Cellulophaga sp. L1A9: one gene and its partner. The main gene of each other region encodes a partner of the protein of the gene in region 2 in a complex. Links are inferred from orthologs where the notes say so. Each region holds a gene or a part of one and is shown on either strand. Other genes may lie near its edges.

What was found.
Region 1: the proteins of GQR94_RS19380 (region 2) and uvrB are in contact, whole or in part, in a crystal structure (PDB 7EGT), measured with the Thermus thermophilus proteins. The link is inferred for Cellulophaga sp. L1A9 from one-to-one orthologs. Residues at the interface, in WP_096412145.1 of Thermus thermophilus: His654, Arg656, Phe657, Gln666, Asp668, Glu669, Lys680, Arg681, Leu682, Ser683, Lys685, Tyr686, Ala687; in WP_096411307.1 of Thermus thermophilus: Glu23, Leu25, Arg26, Asp27, Gly28, Glu29, Arg30, Phe31, Arg55, Glu326, Asp327, Phe328, Glu379, Ser382, Gln383, His398, Gly400, Arg401.

The regions. Positions count from the first base shown.
Region 1 is NZ_CP047027.1:428,830-434,240, forward strand. Bases 2,513-5,411 are described here. They hold uvrB (excinuclease ABC subunit UvrB), read left to right. Parts: upstream 2,513-2,917; coding sequence 2,918-4,906; downstream 4,907-5,411. Other genes in these bases: GQR94_RS01700 (T9SS type B sorting domain-containing protein), read left to right, coding at 2,513-2,854; GQR94_RS01710 (Hsp20/alpha crystallin family protein), read right to left, coding at 5,001-5,411. Outside these bases: GQR94_RS01695 (ABC transporter permease), read left to right, coding at 1-21; more of GQR94_RS01700, read left to right, coding at 140-2,512. UniProt on the Escherichia coli protein: The UvrABC repair system catalyzes the recognition and processing of DNA lesions. A damage recognition complex composed of 2 UvrA and 2 UvrB subunits scans DNA for abnormalities.
Region 2 is NZ_CP047027.1:4,416,972-4,425,068, reverse strand. The notes cover bases 2,583-5,654. They hold GQR94_RS19380 (ATP-dependent helicase), read right to left. Parts: upstream 5,269-5,654; coding sequence 2,896-5,268; downstream 2,583-2,895. Other genes in these bases: GQR94_RS19375 (DsrE family protein), read left to right, coding at 5,400-5,654; GQR94_RS19385 (putative quinol monooxygenase), read right to left, coding at 2,588-2,875. In the rest of the region: GQR94_RS19400 (L-threonylcarbamoyladenylate synthase), read right to left, coding at 1-239; GQR94_RS19395 (alkaline phosphatase), read right to left, coding at 384-2,081; GQR94_RS19390 (VOC family protein), read right to left, coding at 2,199-2,582; more of GQR94_RS19375, read left to right, coding at 5,655-5,939; GQR94_RS19370 (amidohydrolase), read left to right, coding at 5,943-7,217; GQR94_RS19365 (FMN-binding glutamate synthase family protein), read left to right, coding at 7,331-8,097. UniProt on the Escherichia coli protein: A helicase with DNA-dependent ATPase activity. Unwinds DNA duplexes with 3'-5' polarity. Translocates on single-stranded DNA with 3'-5' polarity. Initiates unwinding more efficiently from a nicked substrate than double-stranded DNA.

The sequences.
Region 1 (5,411 bases), 4.0 Mb from region 2 along the record:
TTAAAGAAAAGAGATTTGTAGTATATTGTAGCGTCTGAGAAACGCACTGAAAATGAATAATGAAGAAGTAACCAACGCTATAAAGAGTATAGTTTTGGTTACTTCTTCTACTTCATCTGAGCGATAAAAACAGCAGCAGATGAAAAAACAGTATTTTAGTTTTCTATTTTTTATTATCACGTTCTTTACTGTTACGGCACAAAGCGAAACTTCTAATTGGTACTTTGGCTTTGGTGCGGGCATCCAATTTAATGACAATGGCTCAGTAACTCCTTTAACTAACGGAAAATTAAATACCCTTGAAGGCTGTACTTCTATTTCTGATGCTAGTGGTAATTTGTTAGCCTATACTGATGGTATTACCGTGTATAATAAAAATCATGAAATAGTTCAAAATGGAAGTGGATTGCGTGGCGATCCTTCTAGTACACAGTCAGCTATTATAGTACCTAAACCACAAGACCCCAACATCTACTACATTTTTACCGTAGATACTTCTGTATATGAAACTGATCCCGATTATGGCCTCAACTATTCCGTTTTAGACATTTCACAAGATGGTGGTAATGGTGCTATTATTGAGAAAAACAAAAATCTTCTTAGCGATAGTTCTGAAAAAATTGCTGGCGTCATTAAAGACTGTTTAGAACAATCTATTTGGGTAATAACCTTGGCTTCTGAAGATGGTTCCGTAGGTTTTTTTAATACCTATCATTGTTATGAAGTAAGCGCCGCAGGGATAAATACCAATGCTGTAAAAAACACTTTTCCGGACTTGTTACTTAGTGATCCAAGAGGTTACTTAAAACTATCTTCTGATGGTTCTAAAATGGTAAGTGCAAATGCCTATGACGGATTGTTTGTTTATGACTTTGACCCAAAAACTGGTATCCTTAGTAATCAACTACAAGTAACCGTTCCTGCTCCAAATACAATCTCTTACGGAGTAGAATTTTCTACGGAAGGTCAATACTTATATGTAAATACGTTCAATGATGAAGAGTTAAGTAGCGCTTCATTAATTCAATATGATCTTTATGCTTCCAATATTTCTGGTTCTGCTGTGGTAATAGACGAAAGAGAAGCGTATAGAGGTGCTTTACAAATGGCTGAAAATGGTAAAATATACCGTACGAACCCCAAAAGTTACGAAGAAGGAGTTTCTTTTTTAAGCGTTATTAACACTCCTAGCGCCAAAGGTGCTGCAGCAAACTATGTACATAATGCTGTTTCTTTGAATGGAAAAATTGCCATGCAAGGTTTGCCTCCTTTTATTCAATCGTTTTTTAATAAGATCGATTTAATTAAAAACCCTGATGGCACTACGAGTACTACATTAACTGTTTGTGAAAATGAATCCTTTATCCTAGAAGCCGATGATTACCCAGGAGCTACCTATCAATGGCAGAAAGATGGGACTCCTATTACCAACCCTGATCGTTATTTTTTAGAAATAAAAAATGCCTCTTTAACAGATGCAGGCAAATACAAATTAGAAATAACTTTAGCAGACCCAAAAGAATGTCCAATTATCGGAGAATCTACCCTCATCATAAACCCTGCTCCAATTCTAGAAATTTTACAGATTATTCAATGTGATATTGATGAAAATGATCCTGCAGATGGAATTACCTCTTTAAATTTAGAACAATCCTATAGCGCTCAAATATATCCTGAAGATTACGTATTTACTTTTTATGAGAGTAGTACCGCTTTAGCGAACAATGAAGCAATTAACAACCCTATAGGCTATAGAAATATCGTTCCTTTCAATCAAACACTTTATTACACCGTTACGAATGAATTTGGATGCTCTAGCCAAGGAATATTAGAGATTATCGTACAAGCAACTACAATAAACACCAATGTTAAAAGTCCGTTTTACACCTGCCAGACGAACCCTAACGAAACGATTATTGAAGGAATTTTTGATTTGGATGAAATTCGGTTCAACAGTTACACCTCCATCGATGCTACTTTCTACACCTCTTTAAATGATGCTTCACTGGAACAAAATGCGGTTTCAGGAACGCTTACAACACCATCTACTGATCTTTATGTTCGTCTTGAAAAAAATAATGAATGCCAAGGTGTAGAAGCTATCAAATTAATAGTTCACCCAACGCCATCGTTCACTTTTCCTGCAGAACATTATGTCTGTACTGATGGAACGCCTTTAGTCTTAAATGCCCCTACGGGATATGATAGTTATAATTGGGTAAAAATAGCACCTAATGCTGAAACTCAAATTAGCAATACTTCTGCAGTAACCATTTCTGAACCAGGTAATTTTAAATTAGAATTAGGATATTCATATACCACAAATGGCGAAACAACTAATTGCACAAACAGTGTAGATTTCCGTGTTATGCCCTCCAACCAAGCATTGATAAAAAGTATCGTGATAAAAGATATTTCCGACTATAATACCGTGGAAATACTTATTTCTGGAGATGGAGATTATGAATATTCCATGGATGGAATTACCTATCAAGACCATCCTAAATTCTTAGATATAGCACCAGGTTTAGCTACTGTTTATGTTCAAGATAAAAGAGGCTGCGGAATTACGACCGAAGAAATTTCCATTATAGGGTATCCTAAATTTTTCTCTCCAAATGGAGATGGAACAAATGACTATTGGCAAATAATTGGGGCTAATGAGCAGTTTCAAACGGATAGCAAAATAACTATTTTTGATCGTTATGGAACCTTAATAGCCACTACCACTCCTACAAGCGAAGGTTGGAATGGCGATGCGAATGGAAAAAGTTTACCCGCGTCTGATTATTGGTTTAAAGTAAATCTTGAAGACGGTAGAGTTTTTACGGGGCACTTTGCTTTGAAACGATAAATTGAGTTAAAAATAAGAGCAACTGTGACTCTTTATTTAAGCTTCCTTTCGTAATTTTATAGGATGAAATTTAAGGTCGTATCAGAATTCAAACCTACTGGAGATCAGCCTAGTGCTATAAAACAACTCGTTGAAGGTATAAACACTGAAGAAAAATATCAAACTTTATTGGGTGTTACGGGTTCAGGTAAAACATTTACTGTTGCCAACGTCATTGAAACTGTTCAGAAACCAACACTCGTTTTAGCGCATAATAAAACTCTTGCTGCACAATTATACTCTGAATTCAAACAGTTTTTCCCTGAAAATGCGGTAGAATATTTTGTATCCTATTATGATTACTATCAGCCAGAAGCTTATATTCCTTCATCCGGACTTTACATTGAAAAAGATTTATCTATCAATGAAGACATTGAAAAACTTCGCTTAAGCACTACTTCTTCTTTATTATCAGGAAGGCGTGACGTTATCGTTGTAGCATCTGTGTCTTGCTTATATGGTATAGGAAACCCTGTGGAATTTCAGAAGAACGTTATTTCTGTACATAAAGATCAAGTAATTTCTAGAACAAAATTCCTTCATCAATTGGTGCAAAGTTTATATTCTAGAACTACAGCTGATTTTAGAAATGGAAATTTTAGAGTAAAGGGAGATGTGGTCGATGTATTCCCAAGTTATGCAGATCACGCATTCCGTATTCACTTTTTTGGAGATGAGATCGAGGAAATTGAAGCTTTTGACCCTTTAAAAAACACAAAATTAGAGAGTTATGAGAACCTGAATATCTATCCTGCAAATATGTTTGTGACTTCTCCTGATATCTTACAAAATGCTATTCACCATATTCAGGATGATTTAGTAAAACAGCTTGATTTTTTTAAAGAAGTAGGCAAACCTCTAGAAGCTAAGCGACTAGAAGAACGCACTAATTTTGATTTAGAAATGATTCGCGAATTAGGTTATTGTTCTGGTATTGAAAACTATTCGCGCTATTTAGACGGGAGAGAGCCTGGAACTAGACCTTTCTGTTTATTAGACTATTTTCCAGACGATTATTTAATGGTGGTCGATGAAAGTCACGTAACCATTTCGCAAGTACACGCCATGTATGGGGGTGACCGGTCCAGAAAAGAGAACTTAGTGGAGTATGGATTTAGATTGCCTGCTGCAATGGATAACAGGCCTCTTAAGTTTGAGGAGTTTGAAGCCTTACAAAATCAAGTTATTTTTGTGAGTGCTACTCCCGCCGATTATGAATTACAGTTAAGTGATGGTGTTTTCGTAGAACAGATTATTAGACCTACAGGGCTTTTAGATCCCATTATTGAGGTTCGTCCTAGTTTAAATCAAATTGATGATTTAGTGGAAGAAATACATCAGCGGAATGAAAAAGATGAACGTACTTTAGTTACAACACTTACTAAGCGTATGGCCGAAGAATTAGCGAAATACTTGGATCGTATCAATGTACGCTGCCGTTATATTCATAGTGACGTAGATACTCTTGAGCGTGTTGAAATCATGCAAAATTTAAGAAAAGGTATCTTTGATGTCCTGATTGGAGTAAACCTATTACGTGAAGGCTTAGATTTACCAGAAGTATCCTTAGTTGCTATTTTAGATGCGGATAAAGAAGGGTTCCTACGTAGTAATCGCTCTTTAACCCAAACGGTGGGTAGAGCGGCTAGAAACTTAAATGGTAAAGCGATAATGTATGCGGATAAAATAACAAAAAGCATGCAGCAAACTATTGATGATACAAACTACCGAAGAGAAAAGCAAATAGCTTACAATACCAAACACAATATGGTACCTAAAGCTTTGAATAAAAGTTTAGATAGCGTCTTAGCAAAAAACTCGGTATCTACATACCATTTTGAAAAGGAAGTAGCAAGAGCTGCTGAACCTGATTTGGATTATTTAACCAAAGAACAAATTGAAAAAATGATTCGTGAAAAACGAAAAGATATGGAAAAAGCAGCAAAAGAATTAGACTTTATGCAAGCTGCCAAACTACGTGACGAAATAAAAATGCTACAGAAACAGGAATAAAAAAAGCGCCTCGGAAAACTACCGAAGCGCTTTGAACTAACCAACTTAAACCAACCATTATGAAAACCTCTCGGTCTACACAATGCATTCTGCATTACGCCAATTCTATTAATCTTTTTGGCTTTGGTAATGCTTCTTCTTTTTTCGGAAGATTAAAACTTAATATTCCATTTTCGTAATTTGCATTAATAGCATCTTTATTTACCGAATCTGGTAAGGTAAATGCTCTTTTAAAAGATGAAAAAGAATACTCTTTCCTAGTGTATTTTACTTTATTCACTTCTTTCTCATCTGAAGCTTCTTCTTTACTTTCAAATGAAACAGTTAATAAATCATTATCGATTTCAATTTTAAAATCTTCTTTTTTTCTTCCTGGAGCTACTAATTCCAAAACAAAAGAAGTATCATCTTCTCTGATATTAACTGCAGGTCCTTTAGCATTTAATACTTCTGCTCCACCAAACCAATCTGGCTTGAATATTTCATTCATTAATGCTGGAATTGA
Region 2 (8,097 bases):
ACATAATCTGATAAATTACTTAAATCTGCACAGATAAAAGACCAATTAGCCTTGTCTAGTTTAATACCTTTAATTCTAGCAATTTTTTCTAAAGCTTTTGTATTGGTAATATCACAACCCAAGCCATACACAGTATCTGTAGGGTAAATTACTAATCCACCTTTTTTAAGTACTTGTACCACCTTTTTTATTTCTTTCGGATTTGGGTTTTCCGGATAGATTTTAATGAACTCAGACATAGTTTTAAAATGATCTATTAAAGGTACTATTTTTTATTCATGTGATGTAAAATTATGCGCTGAGTAATTGTTAAGCCTATAACAAAGTGAAAATCCACTAGTAACAACTAATGGATCTTCTTAATTTTTTAATAGTAATGAATATTAGGAATACGTAACGGTATGACCAATACTCGTTTCATAGGAAGATGATAAAATAGTATCTACATAAATCCACTCAGAAGTTACTTCTGTTTTTGTAAAAGTTGTCATCATGTAGCCTCTTCTAGAAGCATCAAAATAAGCTAATCCATCTATTAAGGTGGTTAGTGCTTGCTCAAAACCTCCTAAGAAAGCAGGATCTGTTGTCCCTAAATAGGTTTCAAAACCAGGTGAACTAATACTAGAAGTAGCAAGTTCCATGCCTACTTCTGTACCATCTGCAGCGTACAATGTATTGTTCCAAGCATTATGTGTATCTCCGGCTAAAGTAATTATTTTTTTTCCGTTTAAGGCTTGGTAGATTTGCTCTCTATCTCCTGGATACCCATCCCAGGCATCTAAATTATAAGGCACCGTAATTAAAACACTTGCTTTCTCTGCGTCCGTTAGGCTCGGGTCATTGTTTTGCATTCTTACTTTTATCGTTACAAGCTCCGTAAGTATTTCTGCGAAATTATCAGCACCAAAAGCAGTAAGCATCGCAATAGGGATTTCCATTTGCCCCATTAAAACCTGTTGCCCTAATACCTGCCATGGGTTGGTGTTACTTGCTAACTCACTTAATAACCAATCTTTTTGAGTCGTTCCTAAAATACTTCTAGAAGCTTCATTCAAATCCTGTTCTAAAGCTACTGTGTCTAAACCAGTAGCGGTAAAATAGTTGCCTATGCTTAATTGTTTGTCTCTACCAATAAGTCGAGTATCTAACATAATCATATTTACAAGATTTCCAATATTTATGGTTCTGTATATTAAACTGTTATTGTTTTTATCTTGTCTTGAAAAAGGTAAGTATTCACTATACGCTTGTAATGCATTTTGTTTTCTTACTTCAAAACTTCCTTCTGTGGCTTCATCATGGTTCTCTGCGCCATTTTTATACGTGTCATTGGCAATTTCATGATCATCCCAAATACATATAAAAGGCTTTTTCTGATGCGCCAACTGCAAATCGGCATCAGAGCGGTATTGTTTGTATCTAATTCTGTAATCTTCTAATGTTATAATTTCATTTGCAGGTTCATGCTGGCGGTTTAAAGAGGCATTTTCTACTGTAGCACCATAACCTCCAGCACCATATTCGTAAAAATAATCACCTAAATGTACAATGACATCAGCATCTGAATTGGCCATCGCATCATAAGCGTTAAATAAACCAGCTTGGTAATTAGAACAAGAACATACTGCAAGTTTTACGGAAGATGCTTCTTTAGGAAGTGTAATGGTTTCGCCAACAACAGAGATGGCATTCTCTGTGACATTAGCAAACCTGTAGTACAGCTTTAAATTTTCCTCTAATTCTGTAAGCTCAATAGCAAGCGTATTATCTCTAGAGGCTTCCGTAGTGATTTTTCCACTTCTCAATACCGATGAAAAACTAGCCTCTGTAGCTACTTCCCATATAATTTCTGAATTTGCAGAAGCGTAGCGTGTCCATAAAAGGACAGATGAACTGCTTGGATCAAAACTCGCAATTCCCTGATTAAAGTTTTTAATAGTTAATTGCGTAGTATCTAATTCTGATACCGTAAGATCATCATCATTTTTACAGCTTATAAAATTAGGAGCTAAAATAATTCCTCCTGAAGCTAGTAAGGTTCTTTGAATAAATTTTCTTCTCGTAGTGTTCTTGGTTGACATAAATAGTAAAATTTTTATCAAAAATGATACTATTATATAACTCTATGGTTAGTTAAACTTTATGGAATTGTTACCGTAATGATTTGACCCAGTTGGAGCGAAATTGTGCTGTATAATTTAGTGCTCATATATTTCTAAAGGCAAATTATCGGGGTCTGCAAAGAAGGTAAATTTCTTTCCGGTATGTTCGTCTATCTTGATTGCCTCGGTGAGTACTCCTTTTAAATTTAGCGCTTTTACAGTACTTGTGATATCTTCTACTTCAAAAGCTAAATGCCGTAATCCACGTGCTTCAGGATAAGATGGTCTTGAAGGAGCTTCAGGGAATGAAAATAACTCAATGCAATAGTGATCGCCAATGGCAAGGTCTAATTTATAAGAATTTCTTTCTTCCCGATACACTTCTTGAAGAATTCTTAAACCCAAAATCTCCGAATAAAACTGCTTAGATTTTTTATAATCAGAACAGATAATAGCTACATGGTGGATCCCTTTAAACATCTTACTTAGAGTATGGTTGTTTTTACCAATGCAGCTTCAGATGCTAACTTATTTTCCAATAAGGCATTTAATGCTTTTATATAGGATGTTTGATTATGGAAATCTAATGCTTTTTGATCTCTCCAAATTTCATAAAAAACAAAGGTGCTTTCCTCATCTATACCTTGATGTAAATCATACCGGATACACCCCTCTTCCTTTAAGGTTTGTACGACTAAGTTTTGTAAAATAGCTTTTACTTCTTCCTGATGCTCAGGTTTACTTTTTATATGAACACTTAAGTATATTTTCATAACAGTATATTGCGTTATTTTTAACCAATTACTTCTAGCTTAGCAAAACGTAGAAGAAGTTTTTTTATTCCTGCGCCATCAAACTGTATCTCAGCTTTACGATCATTACCAATACCTTCTATTTTCACAACAGTACCACGGCCAAAACGGGTATGGTTAATTAAGCTACCTTCTGCAAGATTTGGGTCTACCGTATTTGTGTTACCGATAGGTTGTGCTAATTCTGGTTTTAGTTTTCTAAGTTTTCTAAGCTGATTTTCATTTGGCTTTGCGGTACTTGGTGGAATACCACTGGTAGGTTTAATTTGACGAAGTCTACTTTTATCTACTTCTCCGAAGATATCCGTATCCATCATAGATTTGTAGCGGTATCCTGGTTTGTCAACAGGGGTTAAGTTTTCGATATATTTTTCATCTATTTCTTCTAAGAACCTGCTGGGTTCGGCATCAATTAATTTACCCCAACGGTACCTGTTTTGAGTATACGTTAAATACGCTTGTTTTTCTGCTCTTGTAATGGCTACATAGAACAACCTTCGCTCCTCTTCCAGCTCACTACGGGTACTCATACTCATTCCAGAAGGGAATAAGTCTTCTTCCATTCCAACAATATATACATGAGGGAATTCAAGTCCTTTTGCCAAGTGAATAGTCATTAATGCAACCCGATCATCATCACCCGTATCATTATCTAAATCTGTAGCTAAAGCAACATCTTCAAGAAACTCACTAATATTTCCAGTCGCATCTACAACTTCTTTTTGTCCTTCAACAAAATCTTTTATACCGTTTAAAAGCTCCTCAATATTGTCCATTTTGGCAATTCCTTCAGGTGTACCATCTTTTTTAAACTCTAAAAGAATTCCCGTTTTTTTAGCTACGTGTTCTGATATTTCAAAAGCATTAACCGTTTCATTCATGATTTGGAAACTCTTAATCATGTTAGTGAAATCTACTAATTTTCTTTTGGTACCAGCATTAATTTTTAGGTTTATTCGTTCTAAATTTTCAATTACCTCAAAAATAGATCGCCCATAATGATTTGCTGCAACAGTCAATTTATCTAAAGTGCTCATTCCTATTCCTCGAGCAGGAAAATTTATGACCCGTTTTAATGCTTCTTCGTCTTTAGGATTAATAACCAATCGCAAATAAGAAAGAACATCTTTAATTTCTTTTCTCTGGTAGAAGGATAAACCGCCATAAATACGGTAAGGGATATCACGTTTACGCAAAGCATCTTCTATAGCTCTTGATTGTGAGTTGGTACGATAAAGAACGGCAAAGCTTCCATTAGACATCTGGTGTTGCATGCGGTTTTCAAAAATGGAACCCGCAACAAATCTACCTTCTTCAGCATCAGTTGTACTTCTGTGAATTTTTATTGCAGGACCATCATCATTATCCGTCCAAACGACTTTTTCTAGCTGATTTGTATTTTTTGCGATAATAGAATTTGCAGCATTTACAATATTTCGCGTAGATCGATAATTTTGTTCCAGACGATACATCACTACATTATCATAATCTTTTTGGAAATTTAATATATTGCTAATATTGGCACCACGGAAAGAATAGATACTTTGTGCATCATCACCTACCACACAAATATTCTGAAACTTATCAGATAAGGCCTTAATAATTAAATACTGAGAGTGGTTTGTATCTTGGTACTCATCTACTAAAATATATCTAAAACGTTCTTGGTACTTCGCTAAAACTTCAGGAAATTTATTTAGTAACTCATTGGTTCTTAATAATAAATCATCAAAATCCATAGCTCCAGCTTTAAAACATCGATCTACATAGTTTTGGTAGATGTCTCCCATTCTAGGACGTTTCGCCATCGCATCAGCCTCTTGTAATTCGGCATCATTAAAATAGGCTCTAACTGTAATTAAACTGTTTTTATAAGATGATATTCTATTTTGGACTTGCTTGTATTTATAGACATCTTTATCAAGTCCCATTTCTTTAATAATGGATGCAATTAAACGCTGAGAATCTTGCGTATCATAAATTGTAAAATTACTTGGGTACCCCAGTTTATCCCCATCATAACGTAATAATCTGGCAAAAACAGAGTGGAAAGTTCCCATCATCAAGTTTTTTGCTTCAGTATTTCCTACAATAGCAGCAATCCTAGCTTTCATTTCACGGGCTGCTTTGTTGGTGAAAGTAAGTGCTAAAATATTAAATGAGTCTATTCCTAAACTCATTAGATAAGCAATTCGGTAGGTTAATACACGTGTTTTTCCTGATCCTGCACCAGCAATCACAATTAACGGTCCATCTTTATGTAAAACTGGTGCTCGTTGAGCATCATTTAATTGATTTATATATTTTTCCAACTGTTTTTTATTTGATTTTTTTGGAACGGTGAATTTAACCATAATTGCCAGCATACTAAAATGATGCTTCTAATAATTATAAACAAAAAGTTATGTGTTAAAATCAATTTTGAATATATTTGAAGAAAAGAAGCAATTTACTTCATTTAATTCAACAGTTTATTTAAATCGCAATGAAATCAATACTAAATTCTGTAATTCTATCTATTATTCTTTTAAATTTAAGTTTTGGACAAGAAAAATCTGCAGGACCAATAATCAAAGAGTTTGGAGCAGTCTATAAAGTAGAAAATCCTGACTTTAAAGTGGATGTTACACAAGAATTTAAGGCTGTTTTTGATGTGAGTAATAGTCCCGAAGAGCAAGATAAAATTAATCCTTATATAGAAACTGGGGCTCGTTTTTTAAATATGCATGCCCAAGCGGGAATTCCTGAAAATCAGATTAAAGCAGCTTTAGTCATTCATGGATCTGCAACGAAAGATGTATTAACAGATGCTGCTTATGAAAAAAGATATGGTATTAAAAATCCTAATTTACACTTAATAAAAGCATTAATTGCGGCAGATGTTCAAGTAATTTTTTGTGGACAATCGGCTAATTCTAGGAAAATAGAAAGAAAAGAAATGATTAGCGGTATTCAGCTTTCATTATCTGCTATGACTGCACTTATTTCCTTACAGAATGATAATTATAGACTAATTAAATTTTAATATATGAATAAACTAGTACTCAAAGCTTTTCTGCTTTTCGGATTTTGTGCATTTGCCCAAAATACGGTTTCAGAGAAAGATTTTAACTCCGTTGAAAAAAAAATAATTGATTGGCGTAGAGATTTTCATCAATATCCTGAGCTTTCAAATAGGGAGTTTAAAACTGCAGAAAAAATAGCGAAACATTTAAAATCCATAGGTATTGAGGTACAAACGGGAGTTGCAAAAACGGGTGTAGTTGGTATCTTAAAAGGAAATAAACCAGGGAAAGTGGTTGCTTTACGAGCAGATATAGATGGTTTACCTGTTACAGAACGTAATGATTTAGCATATAAATCTAATGAAGTAGGCGATTTTGCTGGTGAACAGGTTGGAGTGATGCATGCTTGTGGTCATGATACTCATATTGCCATCTTAATGGGAGTTGCAGAAGTTTTATCAAAAAACAAGGATAAAATAAAAGGCACTATAAAATTTATTTTTCAACCCGCAGAAGAAGGTCCGCCTCCAGGAGAAGAAGGAGGAGCGGCGTTAATGATTAAAGAAGGTGTTTTAAAAAATCCAGATGTAGATGTTATTTTTGGCTTACATATAAATTCAGCTACGCCCGTAGGTACCATCCGTTATAAGTCAGGTGGGACTATGGCTGCTGCACAATGGTTTGAAATTAAAGTTAAAGGAAAGCAAAGTCACGGTTCACAACCATGGTCTGGCGTTGATCCTATATTAATTAGTGCAAAAATAATTGATGGATTACAAACTATTATCAGCCGAGAAGTAGATTTAACGAATGAAGCAGCAGTAATTACAGTAGGAAAAATTACCAGTGGTGTACGTTTTAATATTATTCCTGAAAGTGCGAATATGATAGGTACTATTAGAACGTTGGATTATGATATGCAAAAACTTATCAACCGTAGAATGGAAGAAATGGTTCCTGCAATTGCTAAGACATATGGTGGTGATGCTACTATTAATATCACAAATAGTACAGCAATCACATATAATGATCCAGATTTAGTATTGCAAATGGTGCCTTCTATGGAAAAAGTAGCGGGTAAAGAGAATGTACAAGTTCAGAAAGCAGTAACTGGCGCCGAAGATTTTTCTTATTTTCAAGAAAAAGTCCCTGGCTTCTATTTCTTTTTAGGAGGTATGACTCCAGGAAATACAGAAGCTTTTCCTCATCATACACCTGATTTTAAAATAGATGATAGTGGTATGCTTTTAGGGGTTAAAACCTTAACAGCGATGAGCATAGACTATCTAAATAAATAATAAATAAGCATCTTACGCTATTTTCGAGTTCAATTTTAATAATAATTAATTTTGAACTCGTTTTTTTTTATAGGTTTGTTATCTATATTAATTTTATTTGAAACGTTCAGTACATGATTGATTTTTTTACAAATATTCCGTGGTATGTATGGCTATTGCTGATTATTCTTGTTATTGCTATTCGAGATGTTTTTTTTCAAAAAGCACATACAATTTCACACAACTTCCCCATTGTAGGACATATTAGATATTGGCTAGAGAGTATTGGACCAGAAATGCGCCAGTATTTTGTTTCGAATAACAGAGAAGAATTACCCTTTAACCGTATTGAACGTGGGTGGATTTACGCTTCTGCTAAGAACGAGAATAATTATGAAGGTTTTGGTACGGATAGAGATATTTATGCGCACCAATATATCTTCGTGAAAAATCAGATGATGGCGTATGAAGTACCAGAAAACCATCCTAATATAGAAGATAAAAGTTTTATTCCTTGTGCCAAGGTAATTGGTGCCTACAACAAGCGTAGAAAACCATACCGACCTGCATCTGTCATTAACGTATCAGCCATGAGTTTTGGCTCACTTTCTGCAGCGGCGGTGTCGGCTATGAATAAAGGAGTTGGCTTAGCAGGTGCTTATCATAACACAGGCGAAGGTGGACTATCCCCGTACCACAAACAAGGTGGTGATGTTGTTTTTCACTTTGGTACAGGATATTTTGGTGTTCGTAGTGATGAAGGAAGCTTGTCTATAGAAAAGCTAAAAAAACTCGTTGCAGATAATCCGTGTATAAAAGCGATTGAGATTAAGCTGTCTCAAGGTGCTAAACCAGGAAAAGGGGGTGTTTTGCCAGGTGCAAAAATAACACCCGAACTAGC